DNA from 2 places in the Enterococcus spodopteracolus genome. Region 2 is predicted to be linked to the other one. Evidence: a T-box and tRNA genes for the amino acid it is inferred to sense, from the RefSeq annotation. Region 2 holds a T-box; the other holds one or more tRNA genes.
The links. The T-box of region 2 lies ahead of serS (serine--tRNA ligase). A T-box ahead of a tRNA ligase gene usually reads a tRNA of that ligase, here a tRNA-Ser.

Region 1 (15,810 bases), on a different contig from region 2:
ATATCATGCATTGTTCCTAATATTGAGGCAATGTAGATACCAATCAAAATCGGAAAACAATTTTTAACATGACTTCCAAATGAGCTGAAACCAGCTACTGAGATGATTCCTCCCACCACAGGTCCATTTAGCACACCACCGACCAGCAAGACATACGACATCAATAACAAGCCAACCAAGCCCATATTGATCAAGGTGGCGCCGATACCTGATGTGCCGATGAAATCTGTTGTAAGTTTTCCAGAAGACTCAAAGATTTCACGTAATCCTTTCAATTTGAATGCATTAAAGAAGAAGCCACAAACAGCGGTTAATAAAAAGAATAAAAAAATGATCCAAGTCAATTCATGATGGTAATCAGTCGAGAGAATCGAATGCACTTCGATCGAATAACTAAATTGCCGAAGGATACCTGTCACCAACATAGCAATCAACCCTGAAGTAAAACCGATATTATAAAGTGTAAAACCACGATGAAAGGTCAGAGTCTGAACAGCTAGGATCGGCAATAAAAAGCCAGCGATCAAACCGGCTAAATTACCCAGGAAAGCACCTTGAAGGATTGGTAAACCCATTCCGAATGTAATATAGCTGACAACAGGGGAGAGTGCACTACCAAATAAGCCAATCATTACATATTGAGAAAATGGTTTGTGCATAAAATAGGCATATAAATAAACACCGAGGATAATGGAGATGGAATTGTATAGATTTTTCCCAAAGAATGAAAAACCTGCGACAGTCAATATGGAAGCAAACATCGCACCATTCAACATGACTTTATGGCGATAGGCTAGTAAGACAGAAGATAATGTGAGGAGTCCTACATTCATAAATGCGCTTCCAAATCCACCTAAAGCAATATAGTCGGTCAAAAGATTACTGGGGGAGGTTATGATCACCATTAATCCTACGAGGTTATTCGATAAAGAATCGCTAAGCAAGCCAATAATCAAAAAAAACACGCCTGTAAAAATAAGGTAAAAATAGTTTTTTCTTTGAGAAATGATTCTTTTTTGGGGATGAATATAAATAACGTCACTTTTATTCTTCATTACACACCTTCTTTTCCTTTTTATTTAACTATAACTTGAAAGAAAACTTTAGGTCAACTTAAATTCAACACAAAATCAAAAATTGTAAGGGGAAACAAATTACGTAAAAAAATATTTAGAAAATTGAGAAAACCAATAAAAAACACATATATGCTTTAAAATATAACAATTTAGGTATATTATTTGCAATAATTGATCAATATCGGTTAAAATAAAAGAACAGAGACTGTAGCATGAAGTGGGGGAGTTTATTATGAGAAGAAAAGTCTATACGAAGGATCAAATTCTGAAAGCTGCATATGAAGTGGTTGCTAAAGAAGGATTTAAAGGTTTCACTGCACGAAATATCGCGAAAAAGATGGGGATATCGACCCAACCGATTTACTTAGAGTTCAAAAACATGGAAGATTTAAAAAATACGCTATTAGATGTCATCTTCCAACAGTTAGAAGAAGAAGTGTTTCCTGTAGAGCGTACAGGAGATAAAATCATCGATTTAGGATTGAATTATATTTATTTCGCTAAGAAAAACCATAGCCTTTACATGGCTTTATATATCGATGAACATGGAAATGGTCAAAAGATGCATGATTTTTCTTATAATTATTTCCGTAAGTTATTAAAAGAGGACGCCCGATATAAAGATTTATCGGAAGCGTATATTGATGCGCTTCATACTGGTACTTGGGTAACCATCACTGGTATTGCTTCATTGATGTCTTCTAGTATCATGCATCCTACAGAAGAGCAAATCATTTCGATCATCAAAACGACGGTCGATTCTGTACTTGCAATTGAAAATCCAGAAAAAATACGCTAATTACAACATCATGAGGTTGAGACAGAAGTTTTTTAGCCTCGAGAAATAAGGCGCTATCCACGAAAAACGTGCTTCAAATTTTAGTGGATGGCGTCTTAACTTTCGAAGGGGTTACTTCTACTGTTAACGCCGTTTATTCGTTTTTTGATGGTGAGAGGACGAATGTCCCGTAAGCTATTTTATTCCAATCATGTAATTTGAAAAGTGTTTTCGGATTTAAACATAACTGTTGCGGTATTTAAATGACCAGTTTACAAAACAAATAAGATTAACAGGAGTGCATAATACCTCTTGACATTTTTAGAAAAAAGATTAAAAATAGTAGGCATGGAAGGTTGGCAGAGTGGTAATGCACCGGACTCGAAATCCGGCGAGCCGCAGTAATGTGGTGCACGGGTTCAAATCCCGTACCTTCCTTATATACCAACGTTTAGACACGATTTAGGTCGTGTCTTTTTTGTTGATTTTTTACCCTGAAATATTTTTTGACTCCCCTTTTGGTACTCCTTTTATGTAATTTGCAAATTTTCAAATATGACCGATTCATGTAGAAAGAAAGTTCTCTGTAAAAGAAAGAAACAATAAGGAACAGCCTAGCTATCCCTTGAAAATCAACCGCTATGACAGTCTTTGCAACAATGAGAACAACCATCAAAACTTTTAGATGAGTGGGTTGTGTTTGCTTTATGTAAGGCTTCTTCACATGTAGAAAATATGCCAATAAAAAGTGCATCCTCTGGACAATGCGTACATGAGATCACGTGGACTTCGTGATTTCCTCGCGCATCTGTTTTTTTGTTAAAATAATAAATTGCCATCTATATCTACCACCCTGATTTATTTCAATGTCTTGCACATTGATATTTAAATTATACTGGAAGGTTGAATGAACATGAGGATTATTTTTTCGTTAGGATGGAAGAGGTTGTTTTAAAAAATTCTTGAAATAAGCAGGATAGAAGAAAAAATTGTATAAAAGTAGTGATTGCCGATTTTGATTTTTATCATCGAGCTTCAAGTGGTTTTTTTTATTGCGATATGAAAATCGGCGAGTCCATTACTTTAGTAAACGATAAAAATTTATTTACAAGAAGATAAGCGCAGAAATCTAAACGACGGTGTAGTCTTTTTGGTTTGTGCGCTTGCTTTCTTGTATTCAAGTATTCTGTTCTCTTTTTTATATAGATTTTCTATTTATCTGAAATCAACTAATATAGCCATGATTTTTTAAGGATTTTTGATGTTCACAAGGTATTCCAACGATTGTAAAAGGAGTTATTTTAGTCGTCGTTGTTTGGCCATTCCATTCATAGGCGTAATTTCTGCCGTTCCAATTCGTGTCGCAAGCGAAGCAGTGATATTCAACTTCTATTCTTCCAGTTGAGTCTTCTGCTTGAATCCAGCCGATAGACTGAGCGGTGCCGTTCGTAATATTCGCTTGATTTAAATCCCAATCATAAGGATCTGAGCTAAAGGCGCTCAATGGTGTAGCAGGTGTGTTTAATGCCTTTTCCAAAATTGGATCTTGGGTTTGTCCTTGTGGAGTTGTTTGATTTACTAGCTGTTGATCATTTGGGCTTGTTGTTTCTGTCGTGGTTAATGAACGTTCGGTCCTTTTTGTCTGTGAAGTTTTCGTGGTTTCTTGAACTGTCGTGTTTTGAATTTCTGGTGCAAATAACGGGAATAGCATGATACCTAATATAAATGCCCCAATAATAGTTGTTACCCCTAACAATATCCCTAATAATACTTTTCCGATTTTCATGTTCATCCTTCCTAACTTTAAAATAAAATATGTTCTTAGATTGAGCATCTCCGAAATTCGTTTTTTCGTCAAGTGATTTGATAGCAGGTTATAGTTATTGTATATTGGTTTTTATTTCTTGAAATTTACCTATTCTATAAAGTGAAGCAGGTAGTGCAAAGAGATACTTAGTTATTTTCAAATGAAATAAGAGGCGAATAAAAAGTTTTTTTAATATTATGCCAAGTAGTTCTCACTTCTACCAAACAGAATAACGTACTTTTTTTTTCACGCATGATGATTTTCTTACATGCGGACGTAAAAGACAGAGATGGATAAAAAGCCTTCTATCAAAGCGCAAGCAAAGAAAATCTTAGATTGAAATAGAAAATGAAATCGCTTGTTATTTTGAAGATATATGTCTACAAAAATCTCCCTATTTATGAATAACATGAAATATTTGTAAACTATAGAAGAATCCAGTAGCTTCCTAGGATAAAACATGTTAAATTAATTGTTGAGTCTACTTTTTTTAAAGATAGAGAGTTTTCATTTTATTTGTTTTCATGTGACGAAATTGTAAGAGTGAAAATCATTCATTCTGAATGCCTTCCTGTGATAAGATTCATGTGGACATAATAATGGAATAGTAATTTTAGTAGGATGTGAAATAAATGTGCGGAATCGTAGGATTTGTTAATGACAAAGATAATAAAAAAGCAATCATCAATGACATGATGGATCGCATCATTCACCGTGGACCGAATAGTTCCGGTGAATACATTGATCGTGATGTGGCTTTGGGTTTCAGACGTCTAAGTATTATTGACTTAGAAGGGGGCACACAGCCCATTTACAATGAAGACCAAACAAAAATCATTATTTTTAATGGAGAAATCTACAACTATCAACCACTTAGAAAAGAATTGATCGATGCAGGTCATATTTTTAAAACCCATGCAGATACAGAAGTTTTATTACATGGCTATGAAGAATGGGGAACTGAGTTATTGCAAAAAGTACGTGGAATGTTTGCTTTTGCGATTTGGGATAATGAGAAAAAAGAATTATTCGGTGCAAGAGACCATTTTGGGATCAAACCATATTACTATGCTGAAATGAACGGAACTTTGATGTTTGGTTCTGAAATCAAGAGTTTTTTACCACATCCAGATTTCAATAAAGAATTGAATCGGGAAGCATTGAAACCATATATGACGTTTCAATATTCTCCTTTAAATGGGGAAACATTCTTTAAAGGCGTCTATCGTTTACCAGAAGGTCATTATTTCACTTACAAAGATGGCCACATGGATATCCAACAGTATTGGGATGCGAACTTTGAAGAAAAAGGCACACAAAGCCGTCAAGAATGGATCGATCAAATTGATGAAACAGTGAAAGCATCGATCGAAGCACACACGATCAGTGATGTGGAAGTTGGCTCTTTCTTATCAAGTGGGGTCGATTCAAGTTATGTGACTTCTGTTTTGAAACCAGACCATTCTTTCTCAATAGGCTTTGATGATAAAACCTATAATGAAGCAATCGAGGCACGTAAATTAACAGAAATGCTTGACTTGGATAACACCGCAGCTGTCATTGATGGAGACATGTCCTTTAAGGCTTTCCCTTTGATTCAATACCATTTAGATGAACCAGATTCTAATCCATCTTGTGTACCGTTGTATTTCTTAGCGAATCTTGCGGCACAAAGTGTACGAGTCGTTCAATCTGGCGAAGGGGCAGATGAATTATTTGCTGGCTATCAATCATATGGCTTCCACACAAATTCAAAATTTATCCGAGTGATTGCTCAAGGATTGAAAAAATTACCAAAAGGTACTCGCTATAACTTAGGTAGAAAAATCGGCAAGATGCGTAATTTCCATGGTAGGATCCATTTATATGAATCATTAGCGCCTGCCAAAGAATATTTTATCGGACATGCACGGATCTTTGAAGAAAACGAAGCGGCCAACCTGTTGACGCCAGAATTTCAACAAGCCCCAACAGTTAAAGAAATCATGGCAGAACATTATGCAAAAACTGAAGGAATCCAAGACGAGATTAACAAGATGCAATATGTTGACTTACACCAATGGATGCCAAAAGATATTTTGTTAAAAGCCGACAAACTTTCAATGGCAAGTTCACTGGAAGTGCGGGTACCACTTCTTGATATCGAAGTAATGAAATTAGCGCAACAAATCCCAAGTAAGTATTTATTGAATCAAAACAATACGAAAGATGTCTTTAGACAAGCTGCGAACAAGCATCTGCCTGAAGAATGGTCAAATCGTGTAAAACTTGGTTTCCCTGTACCGATCAAAGCTTGGCTGAAAGAAGAACATGGCTATCACCAAGTAAAAGAATTATTTGAAGCTGATTTTGCGACAGAGTTCTTTGATCAAGCTAAAATCATCCAATTACTTGATGATCATCATGAAGGTAGAAGTGAAGAACAACGTAAGATTTGGACGATTTTCAGTTTCTTGACGTGGTACAAAGTTTATTTTGTGGATGAAACGATTCCCCAAGCTGAACCAATCCAATATGTAACAGTTTAGACGATCCAACAATGTTTCTATTGAACGCAAAAACGAAGAGTGCCGATCCATAATGGGCAGACTCTTCGTTTTTTGCCGTCAATCGGAATGAGTTGATTTTTTATTCAAAGGGACGATAGTATACAATCAGTAATGGACTTCTCGCTCAAATGTGCCATCTTTTTTATAGATCATCAAGGATGTTTCTTTATTACGAGCTACTTCTTTTCCTTTTTCAATGGCGTCTTCTTTATGATCGAAGTGATTGCTTGCTTTTTCAGCGACTTTAGAGCGAACGATCCAATGATCTTCTTCGAATTTGACTTCGACTGTAGCGTCTAATAATTTAGCCGCTCGCGGATTGCTCTCATGCTTGTCCTTTTTTTGTGGATTTTTCTCTTTTGAGAAAGCTTTCTTCTCTTTTTCATCTGCACTTTCAACCCATTCTTTCGCTTGACTGATCGCAATCGGGATTGCTCGATCATCAGGATAACCTTCATCTAAAAGCGCATTGCCGATATCGATTGCTTTCTTTTTAGTCAACTCTTCTAAGTTCTTCATGGCTGGTGGAAAATCTTTCATATTCCAAGGCATAGCTAAGTCCTCCTAAAAGAATAATTGATTTTACTACTATAACAAGTGTAATCTCAACTTGGTAAAAAGAAAAATCATCTGTTTCAATTTTTGCTGTGCTTGTTTTTTGCTCGTCAAGTAGAACTACTTAACAAAATCGTGAAAAAGGCTAGTAATCTGATAAAAATCATGGTAAGATAATCAAGTCTGAGAGTCATCTTAGAGGATTCTAGTATAAATGGGAGGGAAAATCATGCGCGTAAACATTACTTTAGAGTGTACTTCTTGTAAAGAACGTAACTACCTAACTAACAAAAACAAACGTAACAATCCTGATCGTTTGGAAAAGCAAAAATATTGCCCACGCGAACGTAAAGTTACTTTGCACCGCGAAACAAAATAATATGTCTAAAAAAGTTTGGGTCTGTACCCAAGCTTTTTTATTTTTAGTATAATCAAGTAGTAGATGAAAGGAGCGATTCAAAATGTTTATTTCCATGTGGGCCCAAGACAAGAATGGATTGATCGGTAAAGATGGGTTATTGCCTTGGCGTTTGCCAAATGATATGCGTTTTTTCAGAGAACATACGGTGGATCGTTTATTAGTGATGGGGCGTAAAACATATGAAGGCATGGGCGACCTATCTCTTCCTTATCGCCACATCATCGTGTTGACTACCCAAAAAGATTTTGAGGTCAAAGAAAATGCAGAAGTCATGCATTCGATCGATGAATTATTGGCTTTTGCTGAGACTGTTTCAGAAGATATTTATGTTTCTGGTGGAAGTCGGATCTTTCAAGAACTTTTGCCCCAGACTGGGATTATTTGGCGAACACTGATCGATGGTGAGTTCGAGGGAGATACGTATATTGGAGAGATCGACTTTAGTGATTTTGAACTAGCAGAAGAACATATCGGTATCACGGATCAAGAAAACCATTATGCCCATCGTTTTCAAAAATGGGTAAGAAAGTAAGCTCTGATCATTGATGCAGAAAATGGATGATTGAAAGAAATAAAAGGAGATGTTCAAGATCATGGGCGCATCTTTTTTTATAGAGAAACAGCTAAGTCAAGCGAGCTTTGCTCCTTAAGATTTAGCTGTTTTTTATGTTGTATAAAGAACATATAAAGAAATTTCTTGAATATTAACACTATCTTTATAGTCCTTTGTCTATGATGAAAACAAAGGAGAGGAAGAAAATGATCTTATTTTTAGGTTGTATCAGTATTATTTTGTTAGCTTATCTATTCTGGTTTTTATTTAAGGGGGAAGAGCAATGATGAGTGCAGTATTTCAAGGGTTGTTTTTCTTTTTTATTCTACTTGTTTTAGCCGCACCTCTTGGGTGGTACATCAAGTTGATCATGACAGGGGAAACACCAAAATATGTACGTTTCATCCAACCAATCGAACGCTTTTTTTATCAATTGATAGGTCCTGAGAGTCAAAGGAAAATGACGGCGAAGCGTTATTTAGCGCATGTGTTGGGTGTTGGAATCTGTTCTTTGCTATTTTTAACCGGATTATTGATGGTCCAAGGTTGGCTTCCTGGCAATAATGGCGTGGAAAATCTGTCATTTGATTTAGCCGTGAATACAGCAGTTAGTTTTGTGACAAATACCAACTGGCAAGCCTACGCGGGAGAATTGACACTGTCGAATACGACGCAAATGCTTGGTTTGACTGTTCAAAATTTCTTGTCAGCAGCTGTAGGTTTAGCGGTTCTTTGTGCATTGATCCGCGGCATCGTTCAAAGGAAATCAAGCCAATTGGGCAATTTTTGGCAAGATCTAATACGTAGTTTGCTTTACATTTTTTTACCACTTTCATTAATTACCGCTGTACTTCTGATTTCCCAAGGCGTGGTTCAAACGTTTAGTCATGGGATGTCTTACACTGGTTTATCTGGAGAATCTTTATGGTTATATCTAGGACCTGTGGCCAGTCAAGTAGCCATCAAGCAATTAGGAACCAATGGTGGTGGATTTTTTGGTGCCAATTCCGCTTATCCATTTGAAAATCCGACGATCTTTTCTAATTTCATCGAGAATCTCGCCATCTTGTTGATCCCTACAGCATTGATTTTTGCTTTTGGTTACTGGGTCAAAGAATGGAAACAAGGTCGAACGATTCTAATCGTTTCGTTTGTTTTTCTTTTTGCAGCTTTTATAGGTGTAGCAATTAGTGAATATCATGGACTCGTTTTTACGGATGTACTGGGTTCACAGAATATGGAAGGAAAAGAAGTACGTTTTGGTGTGGGATGGTCAAGTTTATGGGCTGTTAGCACAACAGCAGCATCGAATGGATCCGTCAATGCGATGTTGGACAGTTTTACGTCTCTCGGTGGTGGTATCCCGCTTTTCTTGATGCAATTAGGGGAGATTATCTTTGGTGGTGTGGGTAGTGGATTATATGGCATGTTGGCATTTCTACTACTGACTGTTTTTATCGCTGGGCTACTTGTCGGGCGTACGCCAGAATATTTAGGCAAGAAAATCGAGGCTTTTGATATCAAAATGGCTAGTTTAGTGATTTTGACGCCGGTATTATTGACATTATTTGGTACGATGGCCGTTTCGCTGCATCCTGATGTTTTAACTTGGTTGACCAATAAAGGGCCTCATGGATTTAGTGAGTTGCTTTATAATGTGACTTCTCTAGCAAATAATAACGGGAGTGCATTTGGTGGGTTGTCGGCAGATACACCGTTTCTAAATCTTTTAGGAAGTGTCTTGATGTTGTGCTCTCGCTACATTCCGATCGTTGCTATTTTGTTTTTGGCTGAAAACATGGGAAGAAAGAAAACGATCGCGATCAATGATGGAACACTTTCAACAACGAACGGTACATTCATCTCTATGTTGATGATTGTTATCCTTATTGTCGGAGCATTAAGCTTTTTACCAGCCTTGGCGTTAGGTCCGATCGCTGATCATTTTACCTTAAGTTAGAAGGAGTAAAATCAAATGAAAACTATTTATGTATGGGCAATCAAAGAAGCCTTTGTCAAATTAGACCCAAGACAACAAATCAAAAACCCAGTGATGTTCATGGTCTACATCGGAGCGATCTTAGCGACGATCCTTTGCTTTGAGCAAACAACGGTGCCTTTATGGTTTACTATAACGATCACCTGTTTGTTATGGATTACCTTGTTGTTTGCAAATTTTGCCGAAGCAGTCGCAGAAGGTCGCGGAAAAGCGCAGGCAAATAGCTTGAAGCAAGCGAAAAAAGAAGTGATCACTTATAAGATCAATCGCTTAGAAGATATTGAAAACCAAGAATTTATTGAGATCAAATCTTCTGATCTCAAAAAAGGGGATCTGATATACGTAGTATCGGGTCAACAAATTCCGGCGGATGGTGATGTGATCGAAGGAGCTGCTTCCGTGGACGAAAGTGCCATCACAGGGGAATCAGCGCCAGTGATCCGTGAATCAGGGGGCGATCGAAGTGCCGTTACTGGTGGGACGACGGTGGTTTCTGATTACCTGGTGATTCGTGTGACATCCGAAAATGGACACTCCTTTTTAGATCAAATGATTTCGATGGTGGAAGGAACTCAACGAAAGAAAACCCCGAATGAGATCGGGTTACAAATCTTTTTGATCACGTTAACGATCATCTTTTTAGCGGTCTCTGTTAGTTTAGTTCCTTTTACCGAATTCAGTAGTCAGCTGTCAGGGAAAGGGGCGCCGATTGCGACGATCGTTGTCATTGCTTTATTCGTATGTTTAGCGCCAACGACGATCGGTGCATTGATTTCATCGATCGGAATTGCTGGAATGAGTCGGTTAACGAAAGAAAACGTGATCGCAATGAGTGGTCGTGCCATCGAAGCAGCGGGAGATGTTGATGTATTACTGTTAGATAAAACAGGAACGATTACTTTAGGAAATCGTCGGGCAAGTGAATTCTTACCTGTCAATGGCGTCACAGAACAACAATTAGCTGATGCAGCACAACTCTCATCTTTGGCAGATGAGACGGCAGAAGGCCGTAGTATTGTCATTTTAGCTAAAGAAAAATTTGCTTTGCGGGAACGTATTTTTGAAAAATCCGAAGTGAAATTCATTGATTTTAGTGCGCAAACCCGCATGAGCGGCATGGATTATCGTGGCGATCAGATCCGTAAAGGTGCCGCCGATACGATCAAGAAATATGTGCAGGCACGTGGTGGACAATACCCAGAAGAATGTGATCAAATCGTTGCAAAAGTTGCCCAAGCTGGCGGAACTCCTTTGGTGGTTGTAAAAAATGATCAAGTGATGGGGGTCATTTATCTCAAAGACATTGTAAAAAATGGCGTACAGGAAAACTTTGCAGATATGCGTAAAATGGGGATCAAAACTATCATGATCACAGGAGATAATCCTTTGACAGCAGCGGCGATTGCGGCTGAGGCGGGAGTCGACGACTTTCTCGCAGAAGCAACACCTGAAAATAAAATGAATCTTATTCGTGACTATCAAGAAAAAGGACATCTTGTAGCAATGACAGGTGATGGAACGAACGACGCGCCAGCATTAGCACAAGCAGATGTGGCAGTGGCAATGAATACAGGGACACAAGCAGCAAAAGAAGCAGGCAATATGATTGATTTAGATTCTAGTCCCACGAAGCTATTGAAGGTCGTACGTATCGGTAAACAATTATTGATGACTAGAGGTGCCTTGACCACATTTAGTATTGCAAATGACGTCGCAAAATATTTTGCTGTGATCCCAGTCTTGTTTTATGGGATCTATCCCGAATTGGCCCAGTTGAATATCATGGCACTAGGTAGTCCTCTTACAGCGATTTTATCGGCTGTTATCTATAATGCAGTGATTATTGTCGCATTGATTCCTTTAGCGTTAAAAGGAGTCAAGTATACAGAAAAACCTGCTAGTCAGATTTTGCGGCATAATTTATTGGTCTATGGATTAGGTGGTTTAATTGCCCCATTCATATTCATCAAAGTGATCGATCTCGCTTTGAGTTTTTTCTTAATATAAAAAGAAAGACATTTTGCAGAAAGAAGGAATTCACCTATGAAAAAGATCCTTAGAGCACAGCTTAGTTTTTTATTCCTCAGCATACTAGTCCTTGGCGGGCTATACACCGTCGCTGTTACTGGTATCGGTCAACTTTTCTTTGCCCATCAAGCCAATGGCAGTCAGAGAGTTGTTTCAGGGAAGATGGTCGGCTCTTCGTTGATTGGACAATCCTTTCAACAGGCAGCTTATTTTAATGGAAGAGGGCAAGACGTGACCCAACTTTCACCAACCTCATTGGAGCAAAAGAAATTAGTAGAAAATAAAACAAAATTGGCCCAACAAAACGATCAAACTATGGAGATCCCAATCGATCTAGTCACAAACTCTGCAAGCGGTGTTGATCCGCATATCAGTGTGGCAGCCGCAGAAAGTCAAGTGTCTCGTATCGCTAAAGAGCGGGGAGAAGACGTTACTAAGATTCGTGCTATAATACAGGAAAAAGCACAGAAGGATTGGTTTTCAGATCGAATGTTTGTCAACGTGCTTGAATTGAATCTGTCACTTGATAACATGTAGGTGGCAGAGGGGTTAGGAGAAACAAAGATGGAAAGACAGGATGTTTCAGAAATGTTACACCAGCGTGAAAAAAGCCGAGGACGTCTACGCGTGTATTTTGGTTTCGCGGCGGGAGTCGGCAAGACTTATGCGATGCTGGCGGAAGCACAAGAGCTTAGCTTACTAGGTAAAGACATTGTGGTAGGCTACATCGAACCGCATGATCGCCCGGATACGAATCAATTATTAGAAGGGTTACCACAGATCCCTTTAAAAGAAGTGACGTATAAGGGGCTGACTTTGAGTGAACCTAATATTGATGCCATTATCAAACGTCAGCCAGAAATCGTTTTGATCGATGAATTAGCCCATAGTAATGCGCCAGGATCAAGAAATCGCAAGCGATATCAAGATATTGAAGAATTATTGAACGCGGGAATCAATGTCCATACAACGATCAACGTCCAACATATTGAAAGCTTGAATGATATCGTTGAAGAAGTGACTGGAATCGAAGTAAAAGAAACGGTTCCGGATACGTTTTTCCAACAGGCGACATTGAAGGTGATCGATGTGGAACCAGATGAATTGATCGATCGTTTAGCGCAAGGGAAAATCTATGCTAATGAAAATGCAAAACGCGCCTTGCAGCACTTCTTTATTCCTAAAAAATTGGAGCAGTTACGTGGTCTAGCGATCCAACGGGCTTCGGATCATATCAATCGTGTGATCGGTAAAACAAATGGTGTCCAAAGTAAATTGATCACAATCGTTCAAGATGCTTTCCCTAAAATGGCTGAGAAAAGTATTCGGTGGACTGCTCGGTTAGCGCAAGGCTTGGGGGCAGAATGGATCGTGCTATACATTCGTTCCGATGATCGTTTACAAGGGACGAATGACTTAGCGGAGAAACTTGGCGCAGAAGTCGTGGTGATCGAGGAGGATCATTCATTTGAAACGATCGTCGAGTATGCTAAACTGGTTGGCGCAACCGATTTGATCATCGGTAAAAATTTGGCGAAACCGTGGACGGAGCGATTATTTTCAGAAGAGCTGGATGTTCGACTGCTCAAACGATTGCCAGAAACTGAACTTCACTTGATTCCTTATAAAGAAAAACGTTCAACCCTCCTTTCCCATTCCAAGAAACTAGTGGAAGGGGGAGGAAAAGATTTTGCAATTTCATTGATTTGTGTATTCGTAGCAACGCTTTTGACTGAGGTGATGCAATATCTTCACTTCGGAGATCAAAACTTGATGTTAGTGTACATTTTCTTTATTTTACTCGTTGCTCGTCTGACCTCCGGCTATTTTTGGAGCGCGTTATCTTCAATTTTAAGTGTCTTGGCTTTCAACTGGTTTTTTGTCGAGCCGCTGTATTCCTTGACTGTATACAAACAAGGCTATCCGATTACTTTAGTCATCATGCTGATTGTTGCACTGATGATCAGTAATTTGATGGTTCGTTTGAAAAAACAGGCTGTCCATGCCAGAGAAAAAGAACAACAGATGGAAATTCTGTATGAACTGAACAAGCAGTTTGTTTTAGCAGAAGACCAGCAACAAATCGTTGAATTATCTGCCACTTATTTAGGCAGACTATTGGATCGGGAAGTGATTTTCTTTGATAAACATGCCATCAAGCTAAGTCAATATACACCAAAAGATTCCCTATTTTTACTCGATCATCCAGAAGAAGCAGCAGTGGCTTATTGGACGGCTAAAAATCAAAAAGATTCTGGTTATGGAACGGATACATTAAGTGGTGCAAAAGGTTTTTATTTACCGATTGTCGCAAATGGTAAGACGCTAGCCGTGTTAGGGATTCGTCGCAGTCGCGGGCTTCCGATCGAGGATAGTCAATTGAACTACTTACGGTTAGTGTTGACCCAGCTTGCTGTTATCTTAGAACAAACAGAGCTTAAGAATGAAAAAGAACAAATTGAGTTAGAAAATGAACGTGAAAAAGTTCGCAGTAATTTATTACGTGCGATCTCCCATGATTTGCGTACGCCATTGACTGCGATTTCTGGGATTGCAGAAACACTCTTGCAAACAGATGAAGAGCTGAAACAAGCAACGCGCCAAAAATTGCTGACTGATATCCAGACAGAATCCCAATGGTTGATTCGAATGGTGGAGAATCTGTTGTCGATCACACGGATCAATATGGACACGATGCAAGTGAAAAAAACAACAGAGCCGATTGAGGAAATCATTGAAGCAGTCTATGAACATGTCACAAAAGTTTATCCTGACAAGGAATTATTGGTCCATTTACCGACAGCGGTTTTATTTGTCGAAGTTGACCCTATCTTGATTGAGCAAGCCATGTTCAATCTGGTGGAAAATGCGTTTCGTCATGGAGCAACACAAGGGCAAGTAGAAGTCAGCGTGTTTCAAGAGGGCCAACAGGTCATTTGTGAAGTGAAGAATGAGGGTGAAATCTCATTGAAGCAATATGAAAAAATCCAGATGAATCTATCCAATGAAGAAGAAGTACCAATCGATTCAAAAAATGGGCTTGGCATTGGATTAAGTATTGTAAAAACCATTATCCATGCCCATAATGGGAAATTAGAGATGGCTGTATCAGAAGGGAAAACAGTGGTTCGCATCGATTTGAACAAGAGTGAGGAGGTGGGGTTACATGAGGAAAGTACTATTGATTGAAGATGATCCAACGATCACTGATTTTATGGAGGTCGTGTTGGCAAAAGAACATTATCACGTTACGATTGCCATAACTGGCATGGAAGCTTTGCATGTGTTCCAAGAAGATTCCTTTGACTTGATTTTGCTCGATTTAGGTTTGCCAGATATTGATGGCATCGAATTATTGAAAATCATTCGTAAACGACTGGCTACGCCGTTGATCGTGATCTCTGCGCGAAACAACGAGCATGAAAAAGTCAAAGCGCTTGATCTTGGTGCGGATGATTACGTCACTAAGCCTTTTGGGATGAATGAATTACTTGCTAGGATCAGAACCGCTTTTCGTCATCGTAAACAAGAGGAGTTACCTTCAGTCATCACGAATGGGGAATTGTCTTTGGATACAGAAAGCCAGCTGTTAACCAAAGCAGGAGAACCGATCCATCTCACTAAGAATGAATATCGCATTTTGCTCGTATTATTCCAACACCTTGGGAAGGTCGTTACTTATCGCGTATTAACATCAGAAGTTTGGGGGTCTTATGGAACAGATTCCCAAGTGTTGCGAGTGAATATGTCAAACATTCGGAAAAAAATCGAGAAAAATACCATTCGTCCAGAATATTTGATCACTGAGATCGGCGTTGGCTATCGGTTACGTGATTACCGAAATTCTTAGTAATCGACAAACAAATTGAACATCGAAAAAAACGATCATCACCGAAGAATTTTACCTCTTGGTGATGGTCGTTTTTTGATGTGCTGTTTACCAGCTAGCATACTGAACACTTCTTTTTATTTACAGCACAAGTCAAAATGTGATTTTCACGCTTTTACTTTAGCTCGCCTTTGATATCATCGATCATTTGACGA
Region 2 (15,810 bases):
GTTGAACACTGGGAAAGGACCTGCTGTCCGAGCATTACGTGCACAAGCAGACAAGCATGCCTATGCCAGTGAAATGAAACATACAATTGAAAAAGAAGAGGATTTGACACTAAGACAAGGAATCGTTGAAGAATTGATCGTTGAAGATGGGGTTTGTCGTGGTGTAGTCACTTCAACAGGTGCAAGCTATCGTTCAAAAGCAGTCGTTATCACTGCAGGTACCGCATTACGTGGTGAGATTATTATCGGTGAATTAAAATATTCGTCTGGTCCGAATAACTCACAACCATCAATTGGTTTAGCCAATCATTTAAAAGAATTAGGTTTTGCCATTGATCGTTTTAAAACCGGAACGCCTCCACGTGTGAAATCAAGTACGATCGATTACTCTGTCACAGAAGAACAACCGGGAGACAAGGAGCCAAATCATTTTAGCTTTGCCACACCGGACAGTGCCTATAACTTAGAACAAGAACCTTGTTGGTTGACTTATACAGGTGAAACGACCCATCAAATCATTCGTGACAATCTACACCGCGCACCAATGTTTACAGGAATCGTTGAAGGCGTCGGCGCACGTTACTGTCCTTCAATTGAAGACAAAATCGTCCGTTTTGCAGACAAACCACGTCATCAACTCTTTTTAGAACCAGAAGGATTGAATACAGAAGAAGTGTATGTTCAAGGACTTTCAACTTCACTTCCAGAAGACGTCCAAGTGGATATGTTGCATTCGATTGCTGGATTAGAAAAAGCAGAGATGATGCGTACGGGCTATGCCATTGAGTACGATGTAGTCGAACCACACCAGTTGCGTCCAACATTAGAAACGAAAGTCGTAGAAAATCTTTATACGGCCGGTCAAACCAATGGGACAAGTGGATATGAAGAAGCAGCGGGACAAGGGCTGATTGCAGGAATCAATGCAGCATTGAAAGTTCAAGGAAAAGAGCCATTAGTCATCAAACGTAGTGACGGCTATATCGGTGTCATGATCGATGATTTAGTCACAAAAGGAACGAATGAACCTTATCGCTTACTGACATCCCGGGCAGAATATCGTTTACTTCTTCGTCATGATAATGCTGATCTACGCCTAACAGAAATGGGTCACCAGATCGGTCTAGTAAAAGAAGAACAGTATACTGCTTATTTGAAAAAGAAAGCAGCAGTTGAACAAGAAATCAAACGTTTGATGAACGTTCGTATCAAACCGACAGCAGAAGTCCAAGCCTTTTTAGCAGAATTAAATGCTGCACCATTAAAAGATGGTGTGCTAGCAAGTGATTTCTTGCGTCGCCCAGAAATCACCTATGCCGATCTATTACGATTTATTCCAGAAAATGCGGAGTTAACACGTAAAGAAATCGAGCAAGTTGAAATTCAACTAAAATATGAAGGATACATCAAAAAAGCATTAGAAAAAGTAGAAAAACTAAAACGAATGGAAGCCAAACGCATCCCAGAAAACATTGACTACGCTGCGATCAACGGATTAGCAACGGAAGCAAAACAAAAGCTTCAAAAAATCCGTCCAGAAACCATCGCACAAGCAAGCCGCATCAGCGGTGTCAATCCAGCGGACCTAAGCATCTTGATGGTCTACATCGAACAAGGGAAGATTGCGAAAGTGGAAACATCTGCTTAAATAAAGCACTAAACAAAAAAAGAGCCGACGAATGATTGATTCGTCGGCTCTTTTTTTGTTAGCAAGAACATAGAGTAAATCACTTATGTAAAAAAGAAGAAACCTGAATATCCCATCGACTGATCAGCCACCTATTTATACATGCACCAATAAGAAACCCACAAGTATTTACAAAAACATCCCCTAAATCAAAAATACCTAGGTAAAAGAAATATTGGATCCATTCAACGCCTAAGACAGCTGAAAGGACTAAGATAGTATTCTTCCAACTTACTGGTAAAATCTAGCCTAAAGGTAGAAACAGTAAAATATTAAACAGCACAATCATTGGATCACCATAAATCAAATCCTTCACCCACGAAAATAGCTGAAATTCTACGCCTCGTATCCCGATATTTTTTAAGAAAAGTAAATAAATGAGAAAGGTGATGTACAGCAAAGAAAAAAAGACCAGCCATTCCCGATAGATGTTTCTTGTGAAAGCACAGTGAAGACTGACATAAAGGAATAACGTAATGATTATCACTAAGAAGAAAGGAACCCAAAAATCGACAGGGCCAGATGGTGGAAAAAGCGTAATAGAATAATAATAGAGATAACGCATGAAAAAACATCGAGAAAAAAGCAGGCAAGAAAGTAGCATTAAAAATTTTAAAAATAACAATTTTATTTTTGTTTCGATCTAAAAAACCTCCTTATTTTTGTTATAATCAATTGAGATTAACTTTATAAAAAATATACGTCACAACACTTGTCTTTCTCTCTATAAGTATACATAAAATAACTTAATATTGAAATGTGATCGCAGAATAAAATGAACTATACGTATCTTATTGTGAAGCATTGACAAAAATAGTAGCTAACTGAAAGGAGGATCTATGAACAAACGGCTTTGGTTAGTTGTATTAGTGATCATTATCTTAGGAGGAATCGGAGGAAAGATCTACATGGATAAAAGAGAAGAAGATCTTCAAGAATTGCTGGAAATACAGAAGGATCTGGCGAATTATGTGTATAACAATTATCGTCTCTATGTAAACAATCGGGAGAAAGAAGAAGAAATTTTCAGAAAGTATGACTGCGGACAAGGTGAAATGACTACGGAAGAATATTTGAAAGCATTGTTAGAGGTCAGAGAATATGAGGAGATAACTAAAATTGAATTCACTGGATATTCAGTGAGTCCGATGAATTTTTTGACCATTTATTTCACTGTTAATGGAGTATATGAGGAGGAAGTAAGTTTAAGTACTATTTCCGCAGAAACAAATAAACCTATATACATGATTTCTGATAGCACTGGAACTGGTCCTTATTATATTACAAAAAGAAAAGAAAAAATTAATTCGATTATGGCAGATGAACAAATTATCTATTACGAAGGAGGGATAGATTGATGGATCAAAATAGGTGGCTATCTGATTCTGTGTATAAAGTTGAAGATGGATTGATAAAAGTAAATCATCTAGTAAAAGAAATCCCTTATATAGTCATAAAAACAGTAGATACAAATAAAGACAAAATCGGTAATGAATCTAAGCCAAAGAAAAATAGTATGCAAGCAATGGTAGTTGCTAAAATAAAAGAGGAATATCTTGGGTACAATGAAGAGCAATTAAGAAAATTACCTGGCTTCCCCGACTCCGTCATCACCAAAAACCTTACGATTGCTTACGCTGGCACGACTTCGCTCAAAGATTGGCATACTAACCTCGTGGAGATTTGGGAGAGCAACAAACACTCAAATGGTGCATTTGCTTCTGCCTTGAACTATGCCCGTGAAATTGAAAAGCAGTATCCCAAATCAGATGGCTATACGATCTCAACGACAGGGCACTCATTAGGTGGCGCTAAAGCACTTTTTGTCGCAGCAATCAATGGCTGTGACGTACGGCGCGGCAGGACCAGGGCTTGCATAAGCCTTATTCGATAATCATAACGGTACCCTGATCAATATCTACGACACTTCGGATGTCGTCACGAGTGGGCTTTTCACTGGTGGGAAAGGGATGCTTCCAATCAATAGTTTTGGAATCGATAATTCGGGCTGGGAAACATTTGGCCATTCGCTGGATCAATTCAGAACAGATGAAGAAGAAAATTATATCGATAAGCATGGTCAAATCATCGTATACGTCGATGGCAAGGGGGGGATCTTGTTAGCCGCAACTTTGTGGCAACAAACACTTTTGGAAAACGAAGCAATGATCAAACTACTAGCAGTCAGTGGCGAGCATACGCTAGATGAAATCAAGCGTGTGAAAGAAGAAAATGAGTGGCTCAAGGTTCAAGTCAAAGAATTCTTGACCTTAAAAGAGTTAGGTAAGAAGCTGACTGCAAGTGGCGGCGGACTTTCTCAATCAGAAAAAATTTATTTAGAAGATAGCCAAGCATTAGCTGTCGTACGGACCGCAGCAAGTAAATTTGATGAGGCGATGAGCAATGTTCGCGTGATTTACCAAAGCGGGATCACGGAGTTGGAAGAGTTAGGGAATGACTGGTTGGGAAGAATACGCAATTATACGCCACATTTGACGTACAACGAGGTAATTGAAACATTAGCCGAAGTTAATTGTACAAAATGAGAGATTGTCGATGAGCCAACACAGGAATTTAGAGATAAGATCTGCCAGATCGATCAGATGTCGGAACAGTTTCAAACGCTCGCCGATGAAATCACCCAAAAAATCAATGAAATGGTGGCACGTGACAAAGAATTAGCGAATCAATTGTTCTAACCCTTGCTACAAAAGTGAACGATCGATAAAAGCACTATTGAGAAGTGATTGTTGTCTAACTAAATAATAGAAAATAAAGGAGTGTGAGCAATGGGCAGCACACTCTTTTTGTGTTGTCCGAGGGCGGATTATTTTTTTATTGTAGAACAAGAATTTACCTACTTCCGAATTTGGCATAACCTCCTTTAAATTTATATATAGAAAGATTGCAACTCGGCTCATTTTGCGTTAAAGTAGGAAGAGATTCTGTGAAACAATTAGCTGTTTCACAATGAAAGGATAAATTATGACACCAGAAGAATTTCGCCAAGTCTTGGCAGAAAAAGACATTCATTTATCGGATAAGCAAATGGCGCAGTTTGACAGTTATTTTCATTTATTAGTGGAGTGGAATGAAAAAATGAATTTGACGGCGATCACTGATCGAGAAGAAGTTTACTTAAAACACTTTTATGATTCATTGACGTTGGCATTTGATGTTGATTTTTCAACTGGCCTGACTTTATGTGACGTCGGCTCAGGGGCTGGGTTTCCAAGTATTCCTTTAAAAATTGCTTTTCCTGAGTTACAAATAACGATTGTTGATTCCTTGAATAAGCGAATCACTTTTTTAACTGAGTTAACGAATCAATTAGAAATCGATGCATCTCTTTATCATGATCGTGCAGAAACATTTGGGCAAAATTCGCAATTCCGTGCATCATTTGATTTTGTGACTGCTCGTGCAGTGGCACGTTTAAATGTATTGACGGAACTGTGTTTACCATTAGTGAAACAAGAGGGCTATTTCTATGCACTGAAAGCTGCGAAAAGCGAAGAAGAATTGGCAGAAGCGAAACCAGCGATTGCGCAATTAGGTGGTAAATTTATCGGAGAGCAAGCAATTGAACTACCTAAAGTCTCGGACAAACGCCACATTCTGATTATACAGAAGAAAAAACCAACACCGAAGAAGTATCCAAGAAAACCTGGGTTGCCGAATAAGCAACCAATCAAGTAGGAGGAGAAGAGATGGCACAAATTATATCCGTTGCAAATCAAAAAGGCGGCGTTGGTAAAACAACGACAACTGTAAATCTAGGTGCTTGTTTAGCAAGTTTAGGTAAACAAGTGTTGCTAGTAGATATGGATGCACAAGGAAATGCCACTAGCGGAGTAGGCATTCGTAAACCTGATGTGACACAAGATATTTATGATGTATTAGTCAATGAGTTACCAATTCCTGAAGCGACAATTGCTACTGAACATGAAAACTTGAGCATTGTGCCTGCCACTCTTCAATTAGCGGGAGCAGAGATTGAATTGACCTCAATGATGGCAAGAGAATCACGTTTAAAAAGTTCACTGGCTGAAGTCAACGATCAGTATGACTACATTTTAATTGATTGCCCACCATCTCTAGGTCATCTAACCATCAACTCATTTACTGCAAGTGATTCGATTTTGATCCCTGTGCAGTGTGAGTACTATGCATTAGAAGGGTTAAGTCAACTACTGAATACTGTTCGCTTGGTTCAAAAACACTTCAACCCTGAATTGGAAATCGAAGGGGTATTATTGACGATGTATGACGCTCGAACGAATCTAGGAAATGAAGTGGTGGAAGAAGTGCGGAAGTATTTCCGTGAAAAAGTGTATGAGACAGTGATTCCTCGAAACATTCGTTTGTCAGAAGCACCAAGTCATGGAAAACCTATCATTGATTATGATCCGCGTTCCAGGGGCGCTGAAGTGTATCAAGCATTAGCAAAGGAAGTGGTCGATCGTGAAGAAAAGTAAAGGACTAGGTCGGGGAATCGACGCGCTGTTTCAAGATTTGGAAAATTTAGAAACAGTTAACGTGAAAGATGAAACTGTCATTCAGTTGCCACTCAACGAATTGCGTCCTAATCCGTATCAACCACGTAAAACATTTGAAGAAGTATCATTGCAAGAATTAGCGAACTCGATCGAGTACTCCGGTGTCTTTCAACCGATCATTGTTCGTCGTTCGTCGGTGAAAGGTTATGAGATCATCGCAGGTGAACGTCGTTTCCGGGCGTCTAAGTTAGCTGGAAAAGAAACGATTCCTGCAATTGTCAGAGATTTCGACGAAGAAGCGATGATGCAAGTTGCAGTTTTAGAAAACTTACAACGTGAAGACTTAAATCCTTTAGAAGAAGCAGAAGCTTACGAGATGTTGATGAAGAACTTAAAGTTGACACAAGCTGAAGTTGCAAGTCGTTTAGGGAAAAGTCGTCCTTATATCGCAAACTATTTGCGTTTATTGACATTGCCTGATTTAGTGAAAGAAATGGTCCAAGATCAACGATTATCTATGGGACAAGCTCGTACGTTACTTGGATTAAAAAATAAACAATTGATATTAAAATTAGCCAATCGTGTCGTAACAGAAAATCTAACGGTTCGACAATTAGAGCAGATCGTTTCCGAGCTGAATCAAAATGATGGGCAAGAAAAGAAAAAAATCCCACGTTTAGCAAAGGAAAAACCGTATTATATCCGTGAGAGTGAAGATCGCTTGATGGATAAATTTGGAACAAGTGTCGCCATCCAAGAAAAGAATGGGAAAGGTAAAATCGAAATCGAATATCTTTCACAAAATGATTTAACTAGAATTCTTGATATTCTAAATATTCAATTTGATGAAGAATAAACAGAGGGAGGCTATGTTATGTACGACTTACATGATATCGTAGAAATGAAAAAACCTCATGCTTGTCAAACGAACCGTTGGGAGATTATCCGAATGGGCGCTGATATCAAAATCAAATGTATGAATTGCGGTCATATCGTGATGATGACCCGTCGAGAATTTGAGAAAAAAATGAAAAAAGTACTTGAAAAAAATGTAGAGAAAGAGTGAATGAATTTATGGCATTAACTGCTGGAATTGTGGGTTTACCCAACGTAGGAAAATCAACTTTGTTCAATGCAATTACAAAGGCGGGAGCAGAGGCTGCCAACTATCCTTTTGCGACTATTGATCCAAATATTGGAATGGTTGAAGTACCCGATTGGCGTTTACAACGTTTAACCGAATTAGTAAAACCAAAGAAAACTGTACCAACAACCTTTGAATTTACAGATATTGCTGGAATCGCTAAGGGTGCAAGTAAAGGCGAAGGATTAGGAAACCAATTTTTAAGTCATATTCGCCAAGTAGATGCAATCTGTCATGTCGTTCGTTGTTTTGACGATGACAACATCACACACGTAGAAGGACGTGTCGATCCTTTAGCAGATATTGATACGATCAATCTAGAGCTTGTCTTAGCTGATTTAGAGTCAGTGACGAAGCGATATACACGTGTGGCAAAAATTGCAAAAACAAAAGATAAAGATGCAGTTGCTGAATTAGCGGTGTTGGAGAAAATCAAACCAGTATTAGAAGATGGACGTTCAGCACGTTCGATCGAATTTACAGAAGAAGAACAAAAAATCGTTAAATCTTTATTCTTGTTAACAACAAAACCGATCTTGTATGTTGCTAATGTGGCAGAAGATGAAGTAGCCAATGCTGATGCGAATGAGTATGTTCAAGCAGTGCGTAATTTTGCTGCAGAAGAAAACGCAGAAGTTATTGTCGTTAGCGCCAGAGCAGAAGAAGAAATTGCTGAGCTGGACGACGAAGATAAAGCAGAGTTTCTTGAAGCATTAGGCATTGAAGAGTCAGGGTTGGATCAATTGATTCGTGCGGCGTATGACCTATTAGGATTAGCAACATACTTTACAGCAGGTGAACAAGAAGTTCGTGCGTGGACGTTCAAAAAAGGAATCAAAGCACCACAAGCTGCAGGAATCATTCATACCGATTTTGAACGTGGCTTTATCCGTGCAGAAACAGTCTCATTTGAAGATTTAGACCAATACGGAACGATGCATGCAGCGAAAGAAGCCGGACGTGTACGATTAGAAGGGAAAGACTATGTCGTTCAAGATGGCGACGTTATGTTATTCCGTTTTAATGTATAAAAAGGCTATCATACGGTGTATGTGATATGTTAAAATGTCTTTTGTGACAACCGTCAGCGTCTAAGGAGGACTGTAAAATAATGGAAGCAGAACAGTTACGCGAAATCGTAAAAGAAAATGCGCAGTTAGAAGAACAACTAACAAAACGTAATCAACAATATATTTTTGACTTAAAGAAGTCGCTAGAAGCAGCGAATTTATCAGAAGAAGAAAAAGTAACGGCTTTGCATGAGATGTTACCCGTTTTAGTATCCGAACAAAAAGGTGGGAAAACAGCCCGCCAATTATTTGGAACGGTATCTGAAAGAACAGAAGCAATCATCAATAAACCGGTCGAAGTGAAAACTTCTTCGACGCCAACGTTGATGTGGTTGGACAATACATTGCTCTTACTCGGATTATTGAGTGTGATGATCGCAATCACTGGATTGTTTTCACGTGAAACAACGCCTGCTTATGGAATCACCACACTTGTACTAGGTTCAGCTATTGGTGGATGGGTCTTTTACTTGATGTACAAGTATATTTACCAGTATGAGTATCCAGGTGCTGATCGCAGTAAAAAACCTGGAATGGGTAAAACCTTGTTGATTTTGGGTGGAACGACATTGATCTGGGTCATTGCTTTTTCAGCAACAACCTTGTTGCCACCAATTGTGAACCCGTTATTAGATCCAGTAGTGATCATCATCATCGGTGCAGCAGCTCTTGCGTTGCGTTACTATTTAAAGAAAAAATATGGCATCGTTGGCAGTCTTTCTGTTCCAAGAAGATAATTCATTGGATCTAGAAATTATGTGACTTACGAGACGAACAGTAAAGAAGAGAACGTGTTAGCATTACGCTGCACGTTCTCTTCTTTACTGTTTATTTCTATTGTTCTTACAGTGACGACCATGATCTCAAAACGCTCTTCTTTTATTATTATAAAAAATAATAAAAGAGTGTTATTATCAAATAATAGAGATGCTCACTGATGTTATAAAACATGTTGAGCGAGATAGTTAAACGATGAGGGGTGAATGAATATGAAAAAAGTTAAATGGATATTTTCTATTCATGTTGACGGAGTACCTCCTTTAGGATATGGAGGGATCAAAACTGGACAATTTATTCTCGGGCATGGAAGAAAGTTTCAAAAAGAAATGCGGTCTGTTTTAGGGCCAAAAATCGAACTGGAGTTCATCAGCTATAATACAAGAAAGCCGGAGACACTAGCTGCTGATTTACTTGTGTATACAGATGTCGATGAAAAGTATCTTGACGAAGAGACGAAGAAAAAAGGCTTAAGCATTCCCTATAAACTATATTATTTGAATGAGATTGAAACGATCAAAGAATTGATCGAAGCAAATGTTTAAAAAGTGAAACGCCTCTTTTCTTTCTTGAAGTGTACTAGTTTCAGCTTAATAAAAATATTGAATAAGAAAAAAACGTGCAGCACATGAAAACGCTAACTAATATTTGATTTTGATCAAACATTAGGAGACGCTTCATTATGCTGGTACGTTCTTTTTTTAGGATTCACTGAGTAGTTCCTTAGAAAAAACAAGGGATTGGTAGAAGTTGTTGACTTACAAAAGAAAATCGATTATTTTAGTAGATAAACTAAACAAGAGGAGTGGTACTAAAAATGTCCAACTGGGAAACAAAGTTCACGAAAAAAGGATTTACTTTTGATGATGTCTTATTGATACCAGCAGAAAGTCACGTGTTACCAAACGAAGTGGATATGAGTGTACAATTAGCAAAAAATATCAAATTGAATATTCCTATCATCAGTGCAAGTATGGATACAGTTACTGACAGCAAGATGGCGATTGCTATGGCAAGACAGGGTGGTCTAGGTGTCATTCATAAAAACATGACAATCAGCGAACAAGCAGACGAAGTACGTAAAGTGAAACGTTCTGAAAGTGGTGTAATCATTGACCCATTCTTCTTGACACCACAACACTTGGTCGCAGATGCTGAAGAATTAATGAGCAGATACCGTATTAGTGGAGTTCCAATCGTCGAAACATTGGAAAACCGCAAATTAGTAGGAATCATTACAAACCGTGATATGCGTTTTGTTACAGACTTTCATATCGAAATCAGCGAAGTCATGACAAAAGAAAACTTAGTAACAGCCCCAGTAGGCACTTCTCTAAAAGATGCAGAAAAAATCTTACAACAACATAAAATAGAAAAACTACCAATCGTTGATGATGCAGGTCGATTAAGTGGTTTGATCACGATCAAAGATATCGAAAAAGTAATCGAGTTTCCAAATGCAGCAAAAGATGAACATGGTCGTTTGTTGGTAGCTGCCGCAGTTGGTGTCACTAGCGACACATTTGAACGTGCACAAGCTTTACTTGATGCTGGCGCAGATGCCATTGTCATTGATACGGCGCATGGACATAGTGCAGGTGTAATCCGTAAAATCCAAGAAATTCGCACAACATTTAAAGATGCAACATTGATTGCTGGTAATGTAGCAACAGCAGAAGCAACAAAAGCTTTATACGATGTTGGTGTTGACGTGGTCAAAGTAGGTATCGGACCAGGTTCGATTTGTACGACACGTGTGGTTGCTGGTGTGGGTGTTCCCCAATTAACAGCCATTTACGATGCAGCATCAGTTGCGCGCCAATATGGTAAAACCATTATTGCAGATGGTGGGATTAAATATTCTGGTGATATCGTCAAAGCTTTAGCAGCGGGTGGACATGCTGTCATGTTAGGTAGTATGTTAGCAGGAACCGATGAATCTCCAGGTGAATTTGAGATCTATCAAGGGCGTCGTTTCAAGACATACCGTGGAATGGGCTCATTAGGTGCCATGGAAAAAGGATCAAAAGACCGTTACTTCCAAGGTGGCACGAATGAAGCCAATAAGTTAGTGCCAGAAGGTATTGAAGGACGTGTAGCGTACAAAGGAAGCGTGGCAGACATTCTCTTCCAAATGATTGGTGGTTTAAAATCAGGGATGGGTTATGTTGGATCAGCGAACCTAAAACAATTAAGAGATGATGCACAGTTCATTCAAATGAGTGGCAGTGGTTTGAAAGAATCTCACCCACATGATGTACAAATTACGAAAGAAGCACCAAACTATTCTGTAGAATCATAATCAAACTTCTTGATCATAAAAAAGCAGCTAAGCAATTCGTGCCAACGAATCACTTAGCTGCTTTATTGTTTACTTGATTACTTTTAGGTTCCCCATGTAAGGCACGAGTACTTCTGGAACTGTGACTGAACCATCTTCATTTTGATAGTTTTCAAGGATGGCAGCAACCGTACGGCCAACTGCTAAACCAGAACCATTCAATGTATGTGCATAATGGATTTTTCCATCTGCATCTCGGTAACGGATCATTGCACGGCGCGCTTGGAAATCTTCACAGTTTGAGCAAGAACTGATTTCACGATACGTATCTTGTGCAGGAATCCATACTTCTAAATCGTAGGTTTTCGCTGCTGAAAAGCCCATATCCCCAGTTGATAATGTCATAACACGGTAAGGTAAGTGCAGTTTCTTCAAAATGTCCTCTGCGTCAGCGGTCATTTTTTCAAGTTCTTCATATGAATGTTCTTCATCAGCAAATTTCACCATTTCTACTTTATTGAACTGATGAAGACGAATCAATCCACGAGTATCACGACCAGCACTACCTGCTTCTGAACGGAATGCTGGGCTAAGTGCAGTGAAGTAAACAGGTAAATCTTCTTTTGCTAAGATTTCATTGCTGTAGTAGTTTGTTAAAGGGACTTCAGCTGTTGGGATCAAAGTTAAATCTGTATCAGCTAATTGGAAAACATCTTCTTTAAATTTGGGGAATTGACCAGTACCAAACATGGCTTGGCTGTTTACAGCGTAAGGTGTCATCATTTCAGTATAGCCATGTTCATAGACGTGTTGATCTAACATAAAATTATAAAGGGCACGTTCTAAGCGAGCACCTAATCCTTTATAGTAAACAAAGCGGCTTCCTGATACTTTTGCCCCACGTTCAAAATCAAGAATACCTAGATTTTCAGCAATTTCCCAGTGAGGTTTTGGTTCAAAAGCAAATTGACGAGGTTCACTCCAACGACGAGCTTCCACGTTATCCTCTTCATCTTTACCCACCGGCACAGAATCATGAGGTAAATTAGGGAGACTTGTAGCGATTTGTTGTAATTTTTCATCAACTTGTGCAACTTCTTCGTCTAGTGCTTTGATTTTCCCACCGACTTCTTTCATTTCAGCGATCTTCGCAGTTGCCTCTTCTTTATTACGCTTTAATTGGGCGATTTCAGCAGATACATCATTACGGTATTTTTTCAATTCTTCACTTTCAACCAACAATTTTCTACGAGATTCATCTAACTCCACAAACTCCGCTAAGACTTTTTTTTTAACGCCACGTGACGTTAATTTTTCTTGTACATAGTCAACATTTTGACGGATCATTTTAATATCTAACATTTCTTTTCCTCCTTTTTTGTAAAAAAAAACCAGCTCATCCAAAGAAATATCTTGGGACGAACTAGTTTGAGTTTCGCGGTACCACCCAAGTTCAGTCTATCGAGACTGCACTTGTAAACAGATAACGGCTGTTACCGACCTTTCTTATTTCGAAAGGCACATCGGGTGAACTGGAACTTCGAAATTATTTTTTACTGATTTGCACCAACCATCAGCTCTCTTGAAAAAAATAAAATGTACTGGGTTCACTGTTTTCTTTTATTTGTATTCTAAGAATAGCGAAAAATTTAGTTTCCGTCAATATGTTCTGTCAGATTGCCGACTAACTTTTCATTTTTTTTAAGCGGGAAATGCATGATAAAAGACGTCCAATCTTGATCTGACTTCGCATAGATATAGCCACCGTGCAATGCTACGATACTTTGTGCAATGGCTAGACCAAGCCCTGTCCCGCCAGTTTCTTGTGAACGGGATTCTTCCACCCGGTAAAATCGATCAAATAGATTGTCAATGGCTTGTTGGGGGATCATGGCACCATTGTTTTTGACGACAACGACAACTTCCGAACCAAGCTTTTCAATTCCAATGATGATCTTTGTTGCACCTTTGCCATATTTTAAGGCATTGGTCAGTAGATTATTGAATACGCGAACTAACTTTTCAGTATCACCATCCATGATCAGTGAATTGATTGGAGATTCAACAAAAATTTGAATCTCCTTTTTAGAAGCTTCTAGTTCAAAATCAGCTGCCAATTGTTCAATCAATTGGATCAAATCAAATGCAGAAAAATTCACAGGAACCGCTGGCTGACGTACCTTGGTATACTCGAACAGATCTTCTACCAGTGATTTCATTTGTTTCGCTTTGACATAAGCAGTGTGGGTATATTTCAACAGATCTTCTTCTGTTTGATATTGACCATCTTCAATAAGACCTAAATAGCCAATAATTGATGTTAAAGGTGTGCGAATATCATGACTGACGTTTGTAATCAGTTCGTCTTTTGATTTTTCGATTTTACGTTCGTCTTCAATCGCCGCTACCGTACTGTCCACTAAACCATTGATACTTTTGACTACACGACTAAGGTCGCCACTTAATTCGAAAGGGATACGATGGTCATAATTGCCATTAGCGATATAATGTAATTCACTAATAATGTGTCGTAATTGCATTTGTCGGTAGCGACGAATCAATCGCCAGTATAATACACCAACATCTAATAAAAAGAAAACAGGAAAAATAAAGTTTCGACCATTCCAAAACAAATCACTATCTAAACGCTGGGCAAAAATATTTTTAGAATCCCAAATAGCGTTTGTCAAAGAAGGTGAACTACTGATGATCGAACTGATAATGACCAACATCGCTACATTCAATAGAAGCAGAAGGATGATCGTAATGATTCCTTCTGCTAATAATTCACTGATTTCTTTAGATGTCAGATTGATCCGGCGTCGTTTTTCGATCACTTTTTTATCTTGCATCAATTTTATAGCCCACTCCCCAAACGGTTTGAATGACTTTTTCTCCACCTGTTGCTTCTTCAATCTTGTCTCTTAAATGACTAACATGAACCATTACTGTTTTAGCAGAAACAATACTTTCTTGTTTCCAGACACGTTCAAAGATTTCATCTGCACTGAATACATGGTTAGGATGACTTGCAAGAAGATATAGAATACCAAATTCTAAGGCAGTCAGTTGGATTTCTTTTCCATCGATTGTTTTGACTTCGTGCGAGTCTTTATTGATAATCAAAGAATTTACTTCCAGTACATCTGGTTGATCCGGTGTGACTTGCATTTTTGTGCGGCGTAACAAAGATTTTACTCTAGCCATCACTTCAAGGGGATTGAATGGTTTTGTCACATAATCATCTGCGCCAGCTACTAATCCTTTGATTTTATCCATATCTGTTGTTTTCGCGGTCAACATGATGATTGGGATCTGAGATTCTTTTCTTAATTCTTTGACCACTTGCATGCCGTCCATCTCGGGCATCATGATATCTAATATAAGTAGTTCAATATCAGGAATCGTTCTTACTTTCGATAATGCTTCTTTTCCATCATAGGCTTTTACTGCTTCGTAGCCTTCATTGTGTACGTAGATACTAAGTAATTCAACAATTTCCTTGTCGTCATCTGCGATTAATATTTTCATAAGTAGATCCTCCATCGATTAATGTGTTTACTCTTAATATTTTAGCAAAAAAATAGATAAATAGATAAAAGCAGCGCTTTGTTAAGGAAAATTTTAGAAGAAGAGGGGAGAAGGGTGGAAATCTAAGATAAAAGAGGAAACAAAAATAGAAAGTGATTTAAATCAAGGAGAAACACCAATTAAACGAAATAATGAATTGAGAACACTTACACAACAATAGCAAGAAAAAAAGAAATTTGATCAAACAAATTAAAAAATGAACATTGTCATGGTGAAACTAGTTTAAATAGGAGGAAAAGCACGTTAAAAACGAATGATTTTGTGCTTCCCGTTTTTAATGATCGACTCTCTTAAAAATGTTGATAAATCAGTCTTTTTTTAGTTGACTTTCAAAATTGATGTTGGTATATTATTATTTGTTCGAAAGAACGGAAAACAAACAAATCGATTCTTAAAATTAGTGATTGACATGTTTGTTAACACATGATAAGATAACGAAGTTGCTTTTGAGTGATTCACTGATTGAAGTTAGTTTCGCAAAGAAAAAAACAAAAAAAGTGATTGACAAATAACAAGTAACAAGTTATTATGAGTGAGTTGCTAAAACGACCTCGTGAAAAACGAGTTGAAAAAACTTTTTAAAAATAGTTGACAATCATCCGAGAGTTTGCTAAGATATAAAAGTTGCTACGGCAATCACAAATGATGAATTGAGGCAGTTGTGTTTCATTTATCATGTAGACCTTTGAAAACTGAACAAAGTAAGACAAACCAAATGTGTAGGGCGTCTTGATTCAATTCAAGACAACAAACATTTTTAA

Region 1: it has a tRNA-Ser gene. The T-box ahead of serS (serine--tRNA ligase) is inferred to sense a tRNA for this amino acid. The anticodon was not compared.

The regions. Positions count from the first base shown of each region.
Region 1 is NZ_JARJHD010000002.1:90,953-106,762, forward strand. Features, by position in the region: gene P3R27_RS03390 (DUF1576 domain-containing protein) at 1-1,055, opposite strand, end outside; gene P3R27_RS03395 (TetR/AcrR family transcriptional regulator) at 1,309-1,875, shown strand; tRNA gene P3R27_RS03400 (tRNA-Ser) at 2,205-2,292, shown strand; gene P3R27_RS03405 (hypothetical protein) at 3,080-3,640, opposite strand; gene asnB (asparagine synthase (glutamine-hydrolyzing)) at 4,294-6,189, shown strand; gene P3R27_RS03415 (DUF2188 domain-containing protein) at 6,316-6,762, opposite strand; gene rpmG (50S ribosomal protein L33) at 6,980-7,144, shown strand; gene P3R27_RS03425 (dihydrofolate reductase) at 7,227-7,718, shown strand; gene kdpA (potassium-transporting ATPase subunit KdpA) at 8,023-9,699, shown strand; gene kdpB (potassium-transporting ATPase subunit KdpB) at 9,715-11,745, shown strand; gene P3R27_RS03440 (potassium-transporting ATPase subunit C) at 11,782-12,303, shown strand; gene P3R27_RS03445 (DUF4118 domain-containing protein) at 12,331-14,955, shown strand; gene P3R27_RS03450 (response regulator transcription factor) at 14,933-15,616, shown strand; gene P3R27_RS03455 (iron-hydroxamate ABC transporter substrate-binding protein) at 15,771-15,810, opposite strand, start outside.
Region 2 is NZ_JARJHD010000003.1:320,888-336,697, forward strand. Features, by position in the region: gene mnmG (tRNA uridine-5-carboxymethylaminomethyl(34) synthesis enzyme MnmG) at 1-1,648, shown strand, start outside; gene P3R27_RS15190 (VanZ family protein) at 1,728-1,931, opposite strand; gene P3R27_RS06605 (hypothetical protein) at 2,527-3,045, shown strand; partial or broken gene P3R27_RS06610 (lipase family protein) at 3,045-4,386, shown strand; gene rsmG (16S rRNA (guanine(527)-N(7))-methyltransferase RsmG) at 4,673-5,386, shown strand; gene P3R27_RS06620 (ParA family protein) at 5,398-6,165, shown strand; gene P3R27_RS06625 (ParB/RepB/Spo0J family partition protein) at 6,152-7,042, shown strand; gene P3R27_RS06630 (DUF951 domain-containing protein) at 7,061-7,252, shown strand; gene ychF (redox-regulated ATPase YchF) at 7,261-8,361, shown strand; gene P3R27_RS06640 (DUF1129 domain-containing protein) at 8,442-9,137, shown strand; gene P3R27_RS06645 (hypothetical protein) at 9,390-9,722, shown strand; gene guaB (IMP dehydrogenase) at 9,995-11,479, shown strand; gene serS (serine--tRNA ligase) at 11,549-12,820, opposite strand; T-box leader at 12,870-13,082, opposite strand; gene P3R27_RS06660 (sensor histidine kinase) at 13,108-14,313, opposite strand; gene croR (response regulator transcription factor CroR) at 14,300-14,989, opposite strand.